DNA from 3 places in the Paenibacillus sp. FSL L8-0340 genome. Region 3 is predicted to be linked to each of the others. Evidence: riboswitches for the same ligand, from Rfam matches in the RefSeq annotation. Region 3 holds a riboswitch; each other region holds the start of a gene.

Region 1 (4,187 bases), 550 kb from region 3:
TCTCTGTCCCGGATACCCTGCTGGTTAAAGTAGCAAGCTTTGTTCCGTTCACTTCTCCGCTCAGCATGCTGCTGCGCATTGGTGTTGGCGAGGTAGCGACCTGGGAGATTCTGGTCTCGCTTCTCATCTTACTGGCAACCACCTTACTGTTCGGCTGGCTTGCCGCCAAGATCTACCGCACGGGAGTGCTGATGTACGGCAAACGCCCAAGCATCAAGGAGATCAGAAAAGCAATGAAGGCCTACAAAATTTAATTGGAATCATCAATATATACCTTTTGAGGAGTGGCAAGGATGAATAAAAAGCATGAACAAACATTCGGGTTGCTGTTTGCAGTTTCTTCGTTAATCGTACTGGTCGCCAGGTTAATGCCGTCCAATGGATCGAATCTGCTTGATTTCATTCAAGGGCTTTTGACAGGAATGGGCATTGCCGGTATGATTGCGTCATTAATCATTTTTGGCAGACATTCTAAACGCGCACACTAAGAAGTGATCATAGGTTTTACTGAGGAAGCCGCGGTTCGGAAACCGCGGCTTTTTTGCGGCTCCCGGGGGAGTTCAGAGCCAAACTGGATCAGTGAAGGCTTATGGTGTATGTTATTGAATAAGGAGTGGTAATCTTGAAAAAAAACAATCAAATCCCCGCGATACTCGCAGCTTCAATTCTGCTGATTCTGCTCAGCAGCATGCTTAAGCCGGAGGGCTCTACCCTGCTGGGTGTGCTGCAGACGTTAATGCTCGGAGTGGGCTTGCTGGGCTGCTGTACAGCGGCCTGGAGATTCGCCAAAGGCGGCAAGGGCAAGAGCTGAGTATAAATAGAAAAGGCCGCGGCATTATGCTGCGGCTTTTTCATGCGCTTCGACAAGTTGCCCATTACATCAGCGGAGATAAGAGAGGGGCCCACAGTGCTTCTTTAATCTATGTGAGCAGCTATACAACAAATAAATTTGCTTCAGGCCGCAATGTTTCTAACCGGCACATTTGCTCGCGCACATGTCTCAGCCGGGTTTTCAGCACCGGCACGCTTTGCTCAAGAATGGTGCTGATTGCAGGCAGGGGCAGCAGCATGCCGTACCATAACACCTGGACAATCTGATCCTCCCAGGCTAATCCATTGGAAACAAAGAGGCTGCACTCCTCCGCAGCCCGGGAGCACTGCTGAATGCACTCCCGGTAGGCAACCAGCGAGAAAGGCTGCGGTATGAAATCATCATGAAGGTACCGGGTGTAAAGCTCAGTGAAGGTCTTCATCGCAGTCTTTTCCGCAACGGCACCCTCTCCCAGCAGCAGACTGGTGAGTGCATAAATATTTCCGGTGTTCTTTTGGACATATTCGGCAAACTCGCTGGCAGCTGTCCATTCCGGGGATAATGGGTCTGGCATGTCTTCACGTTCCTTTCTGAATAAGAAATTATAAGATGGAGAAATAAGCGATGGATCTGTCCATTAGCTCGGCTATGTCCGGTTCCTGCCAGCTGCCTTTATGCAGCAGGGAACTTGAAGGTTTATAGTACATCCGTCTGAAGGGGGGCGTACCGCCGGCCCCGGCTGTACGGGAATAGGGGACCATTTGCAGATGTGACGTGACGACCTTGCCTTGCAGCTTGGCTTTTAAATCCAGCAGGGCCGTTTGCACGATTTCTTGCTGATCTGGCTCCCACTGCGCACCTAGCTGCTGTACAATTTCTATGGCTTCTTCCAGCCTGTGATTGCGTATACTTCTCAGGAAGCTGCTCCATTTAATGACGTCAAAATGATCGCCTTCCGCAGACAGTATCCCCGCTCCCCAGCTGCACCCAGCCTTGCACGTAAGCTTCAGCACACCATACCGGCATTTGCCGGACGACTCCGTGGCCTGATGGAATGGCCAGGGGGCATCGAATACAAACACTTCTATACGTAACAGCCTGCGCTGGTTCATTTCGTTTTCCCTCCTACCCATTTATAAGCTGCAGCCTCAGCACAAAAAACCGCAGCAGAGGAGGACCTCTGCTGCGGTTTTGGTACAGGCTTAAATACACCTGGCGCAAAAACGTGGCGGATCAAGGTTCTCTCTAGTCGCTTACGGGGTTAGCTGTCGGATTCGGACGGTGAGAGTCGCCCTACCTAATGAGACCACAGTCTCCTTCGGATTCACCCCAAGAAAGATTCTTATCTTCCAGGTAAGGCCCCTGCGGGCCTGATGGTTCCCCCGTTTCCCGCATTGCGGGAATTCAGCGTTTATATCGCATTTCGTGCATTGGATTCAAACCGAATCATACTCTTTTCGCATGAGCTTTGTAAAAAGGAAAAAACATTCTTCTGAGCCGAATTTCAGGGAATTCTGGCAAAGGAAACGGTAGGATGTGCTAAAAGGGTGTTTATCAACGGTTTTCGGCTTTTTATCTCGTTCATACGACTGCTTTTGATTTAGGGTGATCAGAGCATAAAAGGCAATTTGCTCAACATCGGGTGAATATAATCACAATGCTGAATGCTTTTTCGCAAATCGCTGATAAGCCGAGTAAATAAGAGGAATGATGAGATTGAGGCTTAAGTAAGCGCTACCTGATCTGGTTTGGGTTTACTAAATACATTATTTTGGCAGGTTTGGCGGTTTACAAGGTCGTGATCGCCAGAGTATGATTACTTCTGTTTACTACACAATCGAATACGCAGTCCGCTTAATTTCCGTTATGGAAAGCGGGGGAACCAACAATCGGCAGCCGATGTGAGAGTCGGAGCCGGTTATGGGGTGAATCCTGTGAAAGTGCGAGAGAATGCTCGCATGGATACAGGTAGGGCGACTCTCACTGCCCGAATCCGACAGCTAACCTCGTAAGCGTATTAGAGAGGATGAGCACAATGTGACCGTTAATTGGACCACAGAGGGAATTCCTTTGTGGTTTTTTGCTGTGTTCGTATGGCAAATGAATGGAAGTCCTAAGCCGGAGGAGAGGAAGATATGGCGAATTCGGAAGAATATGTACTCATTAACGCTCCGACTAAAGCGGGGGAGCATTTTATCAAAATCTTAAAGTTTAGAGGCTATAAGATCGCAGGAATCGCCAACAATGCGGCGGAGAAGCGGCGTCTGGAGGAGCTGGGAATCGAGGTCAATCTCGTGGTGGATACACATCATCAGAATACATGGTTCCGCCCCTCTTTTCCGGTAGGCAGAGTATTTCTGTTCGAGAGCAGTGTGACCTTATGCTGCCGGTATATCCAGATGTGCCGGACCTGGACGACAAAGCCAATATACGTAATTACGACTTCGATGAATCCCAGACTGGTCTATAAAGGGCTTGGAGCGGATTCCGTCATCTATTCCCACAGCGGAAATGTCTCTTTTCTGGCGGATGTCTCAACGAATCCAGGATAAGGCCAAATAAAAGGGCAAATAAAAGGCATCCCCTGGACAGAGGTCCAAGGGGATGCCTTTTTCAAAATATAAGTATTCATATGCTTCATGCTATAAATTATTCAGCGGTTGCTCCAATAAGCTCCTTAAGCTCGGAAACATTGAAGCCCTTGACTGCGCGGCCTTCGTACACGGTAACAGGCACACCCATGAAGCCCAGCTTCTCGACTTCTTCCTGATACACTGTACTTGTCATAACATCACGCACCTCGAAGCTAACGTCTTGCTCGGTCAGCCACTGCTTCACTTGATTGCAGTCGCTGCACCCTGTGGTGGAATAGACAATTACCGGCTGGCTCATTGGCTCACAGCTGCCTTGATGGCGTCCCGGGTGATTTTCCAATGGGAGGTGTTCCAGCGGACTTCGCCGTCTTCCAGGAGGAAGATCTGCGGAGATTCATGTTTGATCCCGAAATCTTCGGCAATCTGATTGGACAACGGACGGTCTTCAATCACATGGACAATGGCAGCTGGAGTCTCGGAGCCTTGCGCATAGGCTGTGAATTCCTCGTTGGCCTTGGCGCTGATCGGGCAGGTAGTGCTATGCTTGAAAAGCAGTTTTTTACCTGGTTGCGCAACATATTGCTGCAGTTCTTCCAGAGTATGAAGTTGTTGGATAGACATCGGTATCTCACCTTCCTATAAGTACTTGTAACTACGATTGTAACATAGTTCAAAATTAAATCAAAAAGGAAGTTAGAGCACCCCTTTCAGCGGAATTACAGTCCCATGAAGGACGTTGAAAAAACGTGACTGCCATGCTAATGTGAGAGAGATGCCGCGTG
Region 2 (4,187 bases), 3.4 Mb from region 3:
TAATGATCTGCTGGTCCTCTTTTCCATTGCGATAGCATTTCTATCCTGTGAGGAAGTTTACCTTTTATAATATTGATGGTGTGAGCTGAAGTTTGCTATGGAAGTTTGCCAAAGAGAGAACTTTAATTATATAATTTTAAATTATATGACTTTCATTACCCGGGTCCTGAGTGGACGGAAAGGAACTCTCTTTGAGCAAAAACAAACGAAACAGTGCCGCGGCTCCCCAACAGAGCAAGCAGGAGAAACGCAGGGCAGAACAGGAAAAGCAGAAGCAAAAAACCAAAATACTGATCTTCAGCACTGTAGCAGCAGTTATCATTATCTTTGTCGCTCTTATCATGCTGATTCCAAAAGCGAACTCTGACTTTAATTACAGCGAGATGCACAGACTTGGAAAAGAGGATGCTCCAGTCAAAATTGTTGAATTCGGGGATTATAAATGTCCGGCGTGTTCAGACTTTACCGGTACCATCAAACCTCAGCTTGTTGAAAAATACGTAACTCCGGGCAAAGCGGCCTTTTACTTCGTAAATATGGCCTTTATCGGACCGGATTCCGAAACAGCTTCATTAGCAGCTTTGTCTGTCTATCATCAGAACAGTGAAGCTTTCTGGACCTATTCTGACGCAATCTATGCTAATCAGGGCGAGGAGAGCGAAGAGTGGGCGACCGCTGATTTCCTGGTAAGCCTGGCGCAGAAGGAGAACCTGCCGATAGATTTTGACCTCTTGCGTAAAGACATTGAGGAACGCACCTATGAAAGTGAACTACAGAGAGATATGAAGTTAGCCGATGACAGCAAAGTGACCTCTACTCCTACTGTATTTGTTAATGGAGTGAAAGTAGACAAGGCCTTTGATATCGAAGCTATCGACTCACAGGTGCAAATCGCCCTTGATTCGGCGGATGCCAAATGATGAAATTCTCTACCTTCTGCAGACGCCACTGCCTATATCTGGCCTGGTTTGTTTCGGTAATTGCTGTAGCAGGAAGCTTGTATCTTAGTGAAGTGCTGCATTATGAACCCTGCAGGCTGTGCTGGTTCCAGCGTATCTTTATGTATCCTCAGCTGATTCTGCTCGGAATTGCCACATACCGGGGAGATAAACGCATCATTCCTTATGTGCTGCCTTTATGTCTGATAGGCGGGAGTATCTCCCTGTACCATTACGCAGAGCAGAAAATTCCTGCACTCAGTAAAATCTTGCCATGCACAATTGGTGTACCCTGCAATGAGGATTATTTGAACTTTTTAGGGTTCATTACAGTACCTCTGCTTGCGTTGATTGCTTTTGCTCTAATCGCAATTTTGCTCTGGACCGGGCGCCAAGAAGAGCCAGCTGAATAAGAAAAGGCTAAGCAGAATTTAGAGCATAAATATTCCCTAAATTTTTGTCACAATTAACATCCAAAACACTCAAAAATCACGGAACGCTGGGATAATGAAAGAGAATGAAAGATCCACTTATCCCGGGTCTTGGATTTGAGCTTTTTGGATGTTTTTTCATTCTTTTTTCATTTTTTTCACCGCTTTACTGAAAAGCTATTGTAGACTATCATTAGTCCTTGTGAGAAGTTGAATATGCGCTGAATTTTCCGCAAGGAAAAACGGGGGAACCAAATTTGGCGGCAACGTCAATGGGGTGAATCGGAGGCAGGTCAATTTGACCGGAACCGTAGGGCTACCACAGCCCGAATCCGCCAGCTAACCTCGTAAGCAAGGGTGGGATAATGAGCATGCGTAAGCATGCGGATCATTTCCGTATGCTTATTTTTGTGCCTGCATTTATGAAACCTGCCAATGAAAACGGCGCGCGGTATTACCGTTTCAACTCAACAAAGAGAGGAACTGTTACTACAATGGTAAGCAAGGTAAAACGACTATTGATCGGGCGTCCGATGAAGTCGAACGAACTCGATCATGAAAAGTTATCCAAGGTGAAAGCACTGGCTGTTCTGTCTTCCGATGCACTCTCGTCTGTGGCCTACGGAACGGAGCAAATTCTCATTGTACTGGTGGCCGCGGGCTTCACCGCCATCTGGTATTCATTGCCGATTGCATTAGCCGTATTGGGCCTGCTGGCCATCCTTATTTTTTCCTATCGCCAGACTATCTTTGCCTATCCGCAAGGCGGCGGAGCGTATATCGTGGCAAAAAGCAATCTCGGCGTTCCTACCGGCCTATTGGCTGGCGGCTCTTTATTAGTAGATTACATTCTTACAGTTGCAGTTAGTGCTTCGGCGGGAACGGATGCGATCACATCGGCCTTTCCGAGTCTTCATAATCATACTGTCCTTATTGCAGTCTCCGTCATTCTGATCTTGACGATTATCAATCTCCGCGGGGTGACGGAGTCCGCTTCATTTATTGCCATTCCGGTGTATCTGTTCGTGGTCTCTATCTTTGTACTCATCATTGCCGGGGTGTACAAATATATTACAGGCGGGGCTCATGCCGAAATCCCGGAGATCGGTTCCGCCGTTTCCAACGTCAGTCTGTTCCTATTGCTCAAAGCCTTCAGTTCCGGTTGTTCGGCACTCACCGGGGTAGAGGCGGTATCGAATGCCATTCCGAACTTCAAAGCTCCAGCGGAAAAAAACGCCGCCAAAACCTTGATGCTGATGGGAGGCATCCTCGGTTTGATGTTCACCGGCATTACGCTGCTGGCATACTGGTATGGGATTACTCCTAATGAGAAATCCACCGTCGTGTCGCAAATTGCCGAATCTACGTTTGGCCGGGGCGGTTTGTACTTTTTCATCCAAGGGATAACGGCCGTCATCTTGTTCCTGGCGGCGAATACAGCTTACTCGGCGTTTCCGCTGCTCGCGTTCATGTTTGCCAAAGATAAATATTTGCCTCATGCCTTCATGGTCCGGGGAGACCGCCTGGGCTTCTCTAATGGTATTATCTTTCTCGGAGTATTGTCGGCTGTGCTTGTAGCTGCTTTCCACGGAAATACAGAAGGGCTGATTCCGCTGTATGCAGTCGGCGTATTTATCCCTTTTACGCTGTCGCAGCTTGGCATGATGGTGCACTGGTTCAAAACGAAGCCGAAAGGCTGGCAGAATAAATTTGTAGTCAATACAATCGGTATGCTGACCACCCTGACGATTACGCTTATCTTTATCATCACTAAGTTTTCCAGCGTGTGGATGGCCTTCATCTTCCTGCCGGTTGTCATGTTCGTATTCCACCGCATTCATAGTCATTATATGAATATAGCCGATCAGCTTCGCATTTGTCCTGCTACGGATAAACCGCTGATTAAAGGAAGTACCGTTGTTGTTCCGGTTGCGGGTGTGACACGCGCTGTGCTGCATTCGATCAGTTATGCGAAGTCATTAACAGATAATGTGGTGGCAGTCTACGTTGGTTTTGATGAAGAGGAAATTCACAAGATGGAGCAAAAATGGGAGGAATGGAACCCGGGTGTACGCCTGATTGTACTTCGTTCCCGTTACCGCAGCATTATCCGCCCACTGGTGAAATTTATCGATACCGTAGAGTGGAAGACCGCTTCTACAGATCATATTACCGTATTGATTCCACAGTTCATTACCAAACATTGGTGGCAGGCGATCCTGCATAATCAGACCAGCTTGTTCATTCGCTCTTATCTAATGAATCAAAAAGATATAGTTGTATCAACAGTACCCTATCATTTGCACAAATAGGCAGTTAAATATGGTTAGCAGAGGTTGTTTCCGTAGCTTGCGGAGGCAACCTTTTTTTATAGAACGAATAATTTTGTTGACAGGGATAATGAGAATCAATATCATTTAAAAAGTAAGGCGAAGGTCTCGGACACCTTTGACCATTAATGCATGTGCATACAGGAGGGGTATTTAATGTTTTCGATGAACAATAAGAGATCAGGCAGCATGAAGCTCGCATTGATCGGATGTATGGCTATGACTTTGTTCTTGTCCGCTTGCGGCAATGGCAATAATGAGAAAGCTGCAAATTCCGGAACGGAAGCTACCGCCGCACCTACGGCTACGGCTGAATCAACGGCAGCGCCAACGGAAACAACGGCACCGGCCACAGAGAAAACGGTGACAGACGCCATGGGACATAAAGTCACAGTACCAGCGAATCCGCAGCGCGTCCTTGCTTCTTACATGGAAGACTACCTGGTAACACTGGGCGTTACCCCGGTAGCGCAGTGGTCCGTGACAAA
Region 3 (4,187 bases):
TCCCCCTTGCGTGTGGCATCCTTCTCCGGGATGAATGCATGCTTGCAGCCTGGCACCTTGGAGGAAACAATCTTGCGGATGCGTTCGCCGGCATGATCGGGATCCGTAAGGATGATCACGCCTCTGCGTTCCATTGCCAGCGCTATCTTGGCGATAACCTTGCGGTCTACCGCTGAACCGCCAGTCTCTATCGTATCGGCCTCCACCGCCCGCTTGACGGCAACCGTATCACTCTTGCCTTCCACCACAATTAATTCCTTAATCATACACGTTGCTCCTTCCTGTAAAACACAAAAAGAAGAGGATTCGCTCCCCTTCTTTTTGGCTAAAGAATGTATAAGTGATGAGCGGCAGCCCGTTCTGTCAGTGCTACCCTCACTATAGCTTATAAACCGTTAATTTGCAAAAGCGGACCACGTTAATTCAACTCCGGCTTCACTGGACCGATCACATAAATAGTCCGGGACTTGCGGCCGAAATTACGGGCATGGCTCAGTGAATCGTAATAAACATCTAACTTGTTGCCTTTGATGGCACCGCCGGTATCCTCTGCTCGGCGAAACCCTAATCCCTCAATGTACACCCACCAGCCGATAGGAATTACATTCGGGTCCACAGCTATTGTCCGGCCTTCTGTTACGCGTGTGCCAGAAGCCGTGCGGGTCCCAATGCCTGGCTCTTCCGAAGAATAGGCTGTCATCGACACATTTTTGATCATCTTCTTGTATTGGAAATCTACGCCTGCCTTGTGCACGACGTTACTGCTTTTTGCGGAAACTTTGGTTGTTTTGGATGCCGTACTTTTTTTGGAAGTTGTCACAGCAGCTACAACGGGCTTTGGCAGGGGCTTCGTACCAACATAAACAATTTTATGTTTGGTAACCGTCTGTACTTCCTTGCCAATCATGCGCATAGAGACCAGTTCTCCATCTTGGTAGACCTTCTCGATATGCTGGACCATGACGCCTGGTGCGCCTAACTGTGCCACTTTTACGGTCCCCTTGTTCAGGGAAGGATCTGAGGTCTTAATGACCTGGAATGGCAAATTATGCTTCCGCTCTACAATTTGCTTGTTGATGCGGACAATTTTAATTTCCATGCCGGCCGATACTGTGGTGTCAAGCGAAGGGTATATTTTGTCACTGCTCTCCAGGCTTAAACCCAGTTTGCTAATGGCGTCACCGATAGTGTCTTCGGTGGTGTACATTGTTTTTGTTGCTCCATCCGCAGTGAGACTAAACTTCTGTGCACGATTGATCACGACACGGTCGCCGTCCTGTATCTCATCACTAAGGCCAATAGATAATTCATCATGCGGCTGCAGCGAAATTTGTTCCTTAGCCAGCACATCACTGAGCAGCGCTTCGCGCGTTTCCAGCGTCTGTACTTTCCCGTCTATTACTAAAAATATCTCTTTCTTGCTCTGACCGTGTACGTACAGCAGAATGAGCAGCGCGATAACGATTGATACCGCACCTGCAAGCGAAAGTAAGCGAGGATTCACTTGCTTCCACCGTAATGCGAAAGACCTGCTGGATGATTGCGAATCATGGGATACTTCTGGTTGGAATACGCCCACTCTCTCCATCCTCCTTACATAGCCCCGTCGTCAAGTTGTATATCAAGGTGACTGAATGATTGCTGACGAAACTAGGTTTGAGATTGCAACAGGATACGCCCGCATTGCTTTAGCGTTTCCTGCTCATGGATCGCCTGCCCGGCATAATTACTCCAGATACCTGTTATATAACAGTATGCTGGGAACATTCGCATTATTCAAAACAAAAAAAGCCCAAAAAAGAGTTCACAGAGGACTCTTTCGTGGCTTCTCCGGATGTCAGAATACGCGGGAATGTTTATGCACGAGGTTTCCTCTCTTACTTGCGCTTACGGGGTTAGCTGTCGGGTTCGGGCATAAGAGAGACGCCCTATCTTAGGTCACCCGCTCACGGCGGTTGCCCTCAAATTCACCCCAAAGACCACGTGAAGAAATCAAATAAATTCTGCGGCATTTCTGTGTTGTACTCTATGTACGGACATGCGGCAGGCATTATTGGTTCCCCCGTTCTCCATACGGAGACTCAGCGAGACGATCCATGATTCAGTGACTGTCACAGTAACAACAGCTCACTGCACTGAAAAGATGATATCCTGTTTTGATGCATGTTGTAAAGGACGATTCAACCACGTTTACGCAAAAAAATGATTAAAATATTGTAATATTCAGCCGTTTTTAAATTAAAAAAGTTTAATATATCGGCTATACTTCATTTTTCACCGCTTTTACTCCCGATTTCAGACAATTCCAAATCGTTCCAGTGCGTTCGCATACGTAATTTCCGCCAATTCCTGTAAATCAATCCCTTTTATTTCCGCGGCAGCCTCTGCTACTAATCTCACATGTGCGCTCTCATTTCGCTTGCCCCGGAAAGGGTGCGGTGTCAAATAAGGCGAGTCCGTTTCAATCAGCAGCCGGTCCATCGGAGTCTGGGCCAGCACCTCTTTTGGCACTCTGGCGTTCTTGAATGTAATCGGGCCGCCGAAGGACAGGTGAAAGCCTAAATCCAGGCACATTTTGGCTATTTCCCAGCTTCCGGAGAAGGAGTGCATCACTCCGCCTATTTCATCAGCCTTCTCTTCACGGAGAATACGCACCACATCTTCATGAGCATCACGGTTATGAATACAAATCGGCATTTTCAGTTCACGGGCTAGTCCGATTTGTTTGCGGAACACTTCATGCTGTACCTCTTTGGGAGAGGTGTCCCAATAGTAATCCAACCCAATTTCTCCGATGGCGACTACTTTTTTATGACTGCACAGTGAGGCGATCCACTCGAGATCACCGTCCCTCATGTCTATGGCATCCTGCGGATGCCAGCCGACGGCTGCATAAATATAGTCATAGGTTTCAGCAAGCTTCATGGTCGTTGGGATTGTTTCCCTGTTAAAGCCAATATTAATCATTTTGGTAACTCCTGCCTCGAGCGCATTGGCGATTACCCTTTCGCGGTCCTCGTCGAATTGCGGAGCATCCAGATGGGTGTGCGTGTCGAACAATTGCATGTTACATCCCCTTTTCTGTCATAATTTCTATGATGAATTCCAAGTATTTTTGGATTACTTTGCAAAGATTTCTGCGATTGAAGTAGGCAGCATTGGAAGGGCTTTCTGCAGCTTATCCTGTGGAAAATACAGGTGATAACGGCCGCGGTGAATTCCGCTGATGGAGCGTACGATATCTGAAACTTCAGAGATCTCCCTCAGTTTGTCATGGCGGTCAAGCAGCAGAATCTGCTTGCTGTCAAAGCCTTGTCCCGGACGAAACACATCATAGGGCAAATCTGTTGGAAAATCAATTTCCAGATCATAATCGGCATCTAGCCCTGCCACGGCAAAGCTGCGGCGTATTTCGTCAATCGTCTCGGAATCAAGGTTCTCCATCTCTACATATTTATACAGTTTACGATGAATAAACCGGCTGCACAAGTCGCTTAACAACTCATCCTTCTCCAAAGTCCACTGCATGAAGGCGGTCTGGATCATAGCTTCGTCTAGCAGCAGATATTGCTCCACCGTGACCTCTCCGCGGAACAAATCACCTAAAGGATCAATCATGAACCGGAATTCATAACCGCTCTGGTACAGTTCTTTGGCTCTGCGGAAAATTTGCCGCAAAATGATTTCGGAACTGCGTGTGACCGGGTGGAAATATACCTGCCAGTACATTTGATAGCGCGACATTAAGTAATCCTCGATGGCGTGCATCCCTGACTCCTTAACCACTACCCTTCCATGGTATGGGCGCAGCATTCTTAGAATCCTGTCAATATCAATCGTCCCATAGTTTACTCCCGTGTAGTATGCATCGCGGAGCAGATAATCCATGCGATCAGCATCCAGAGGGCCGGAAACCAAGTTGACTACAATTTCATGCTCATAAGTTTTGGAGATTACCGATGCTACCTTGCCGGGAAAATCCTCTGCCACATCCCGCAGAATCGCGGTGATCTCCGTGTCCTCCAGAATGATCCGGCAGGTCCAGTCTTCATGGTTCATTTCAAAGGCTTCTTCTATAGAATGGGAGAACGGGCCATGCCCCAAATCATGCAGCAGCGCTGCACATAGAGTAAGCAGGCTCTCCTCCGGCATCCAATCCTTATACCCGCTTCGCTCGAACTGCGAAA

What was found. Region 3 has a riboswitch for cyclic di-AMP ahead of NST07_RS00140 (ubiquitin-like domain-containing protein). Riboswitches for the same ligand answer to the same signal wherever they lie in the genome.
Region 1: it holds a riboswitch for cyclic di-AMP, as region 3 does, so the genes downstream of both, NST07_RS02675 (hypothetical protein) here and NST07_RS00140 (ubiquitin-like domain-containing protein) in region 3, are expected to answer to the same signal.
Region 2: it holds a riboswitch for cyclic di-AMP, as region 3 does, so the genes downstream of both, NST07_RS18405 (APC family permease) here and NST07_RS00140 (ubiquitin-like domain-containing protein) in region 3, are expected to answer to the same signal.

The regions. Positions count from the first base shown of each region.
Region 1 is NZ_CP151967.1:579,586-583,772, forward strand. It holds gene NST07_RS02655 (ABC transporter permease) at 1-254, shown strand, start outside; gene NST07_RS02660 (hypothetical protein) at 294-488, shown strand; gene NST07_RS02665 (hypothetical protein) at 623-811, shown strand; gene NST07_RS02670 (hypothetical protein) at 933-1,385, opposite strand; gene NST07_RS02675 (hypothetical protein) at 1,414-1,923, opposite strand; cyclic di-AMP (ydaO/yuaA leader) riboswitch at 2,048-2,231, opposite strand; cyclic di-AMP (ydaO/yuaA leader) riboswitch at 2,653-2,841, shown strand; gene NST07_RS02680 (hypothetical protein) at 2,947-3,363, shown strand; gene NST07_RS02685 (glutaredoxin family protein) at 3,461-3,703, opposite strand; gene ytxJ (bacillithiol system redox-active protein YtxJ) at 3,700-4,026, opposite strand.
Region 2 is NZ_CP151967.1:4,118,569-4,122,755, reverse strand. It holds gene NST07_RS18415 (thioredoxin domain-containing protein) at 192-920, shown strand; gene NST07_RS18410 (disulfide oxidoreductase) at 920-1,351, shown strand; cyclic di-AMP (ydaO/yuaA leader) riboswitch at 1,579-1,738, shown strand; gene NST07_RS18405 (APC family permease) at 1,864-3,681, shown strand; gene NST07_RS18400 (iron-hydroxamate ABC transporter substrate-binding protein) at 3,856-4,187, shown strand, end outside.
Region 3 is NZ_CP151967.1:27,622-31,808, reverse strand. It holds gene rnmV (ribonuclease M5) at 1-266, opposite strand, end outside; gene NST07_RS00140 (ubiquitin-like domain-containing protein) at 419-1,579, opposite strand; cyclic di-AMP (ydaO/yuaA leader) riboswitch at 1,870-2,097, opposite strand; gene NST07_RS00135 (TatD family hydrolase) at 2,296-3,066, opposite strand; gene NST07_RS00130 (HD domain-containing protein) at 3,121-4,187, opposite strand, start outside.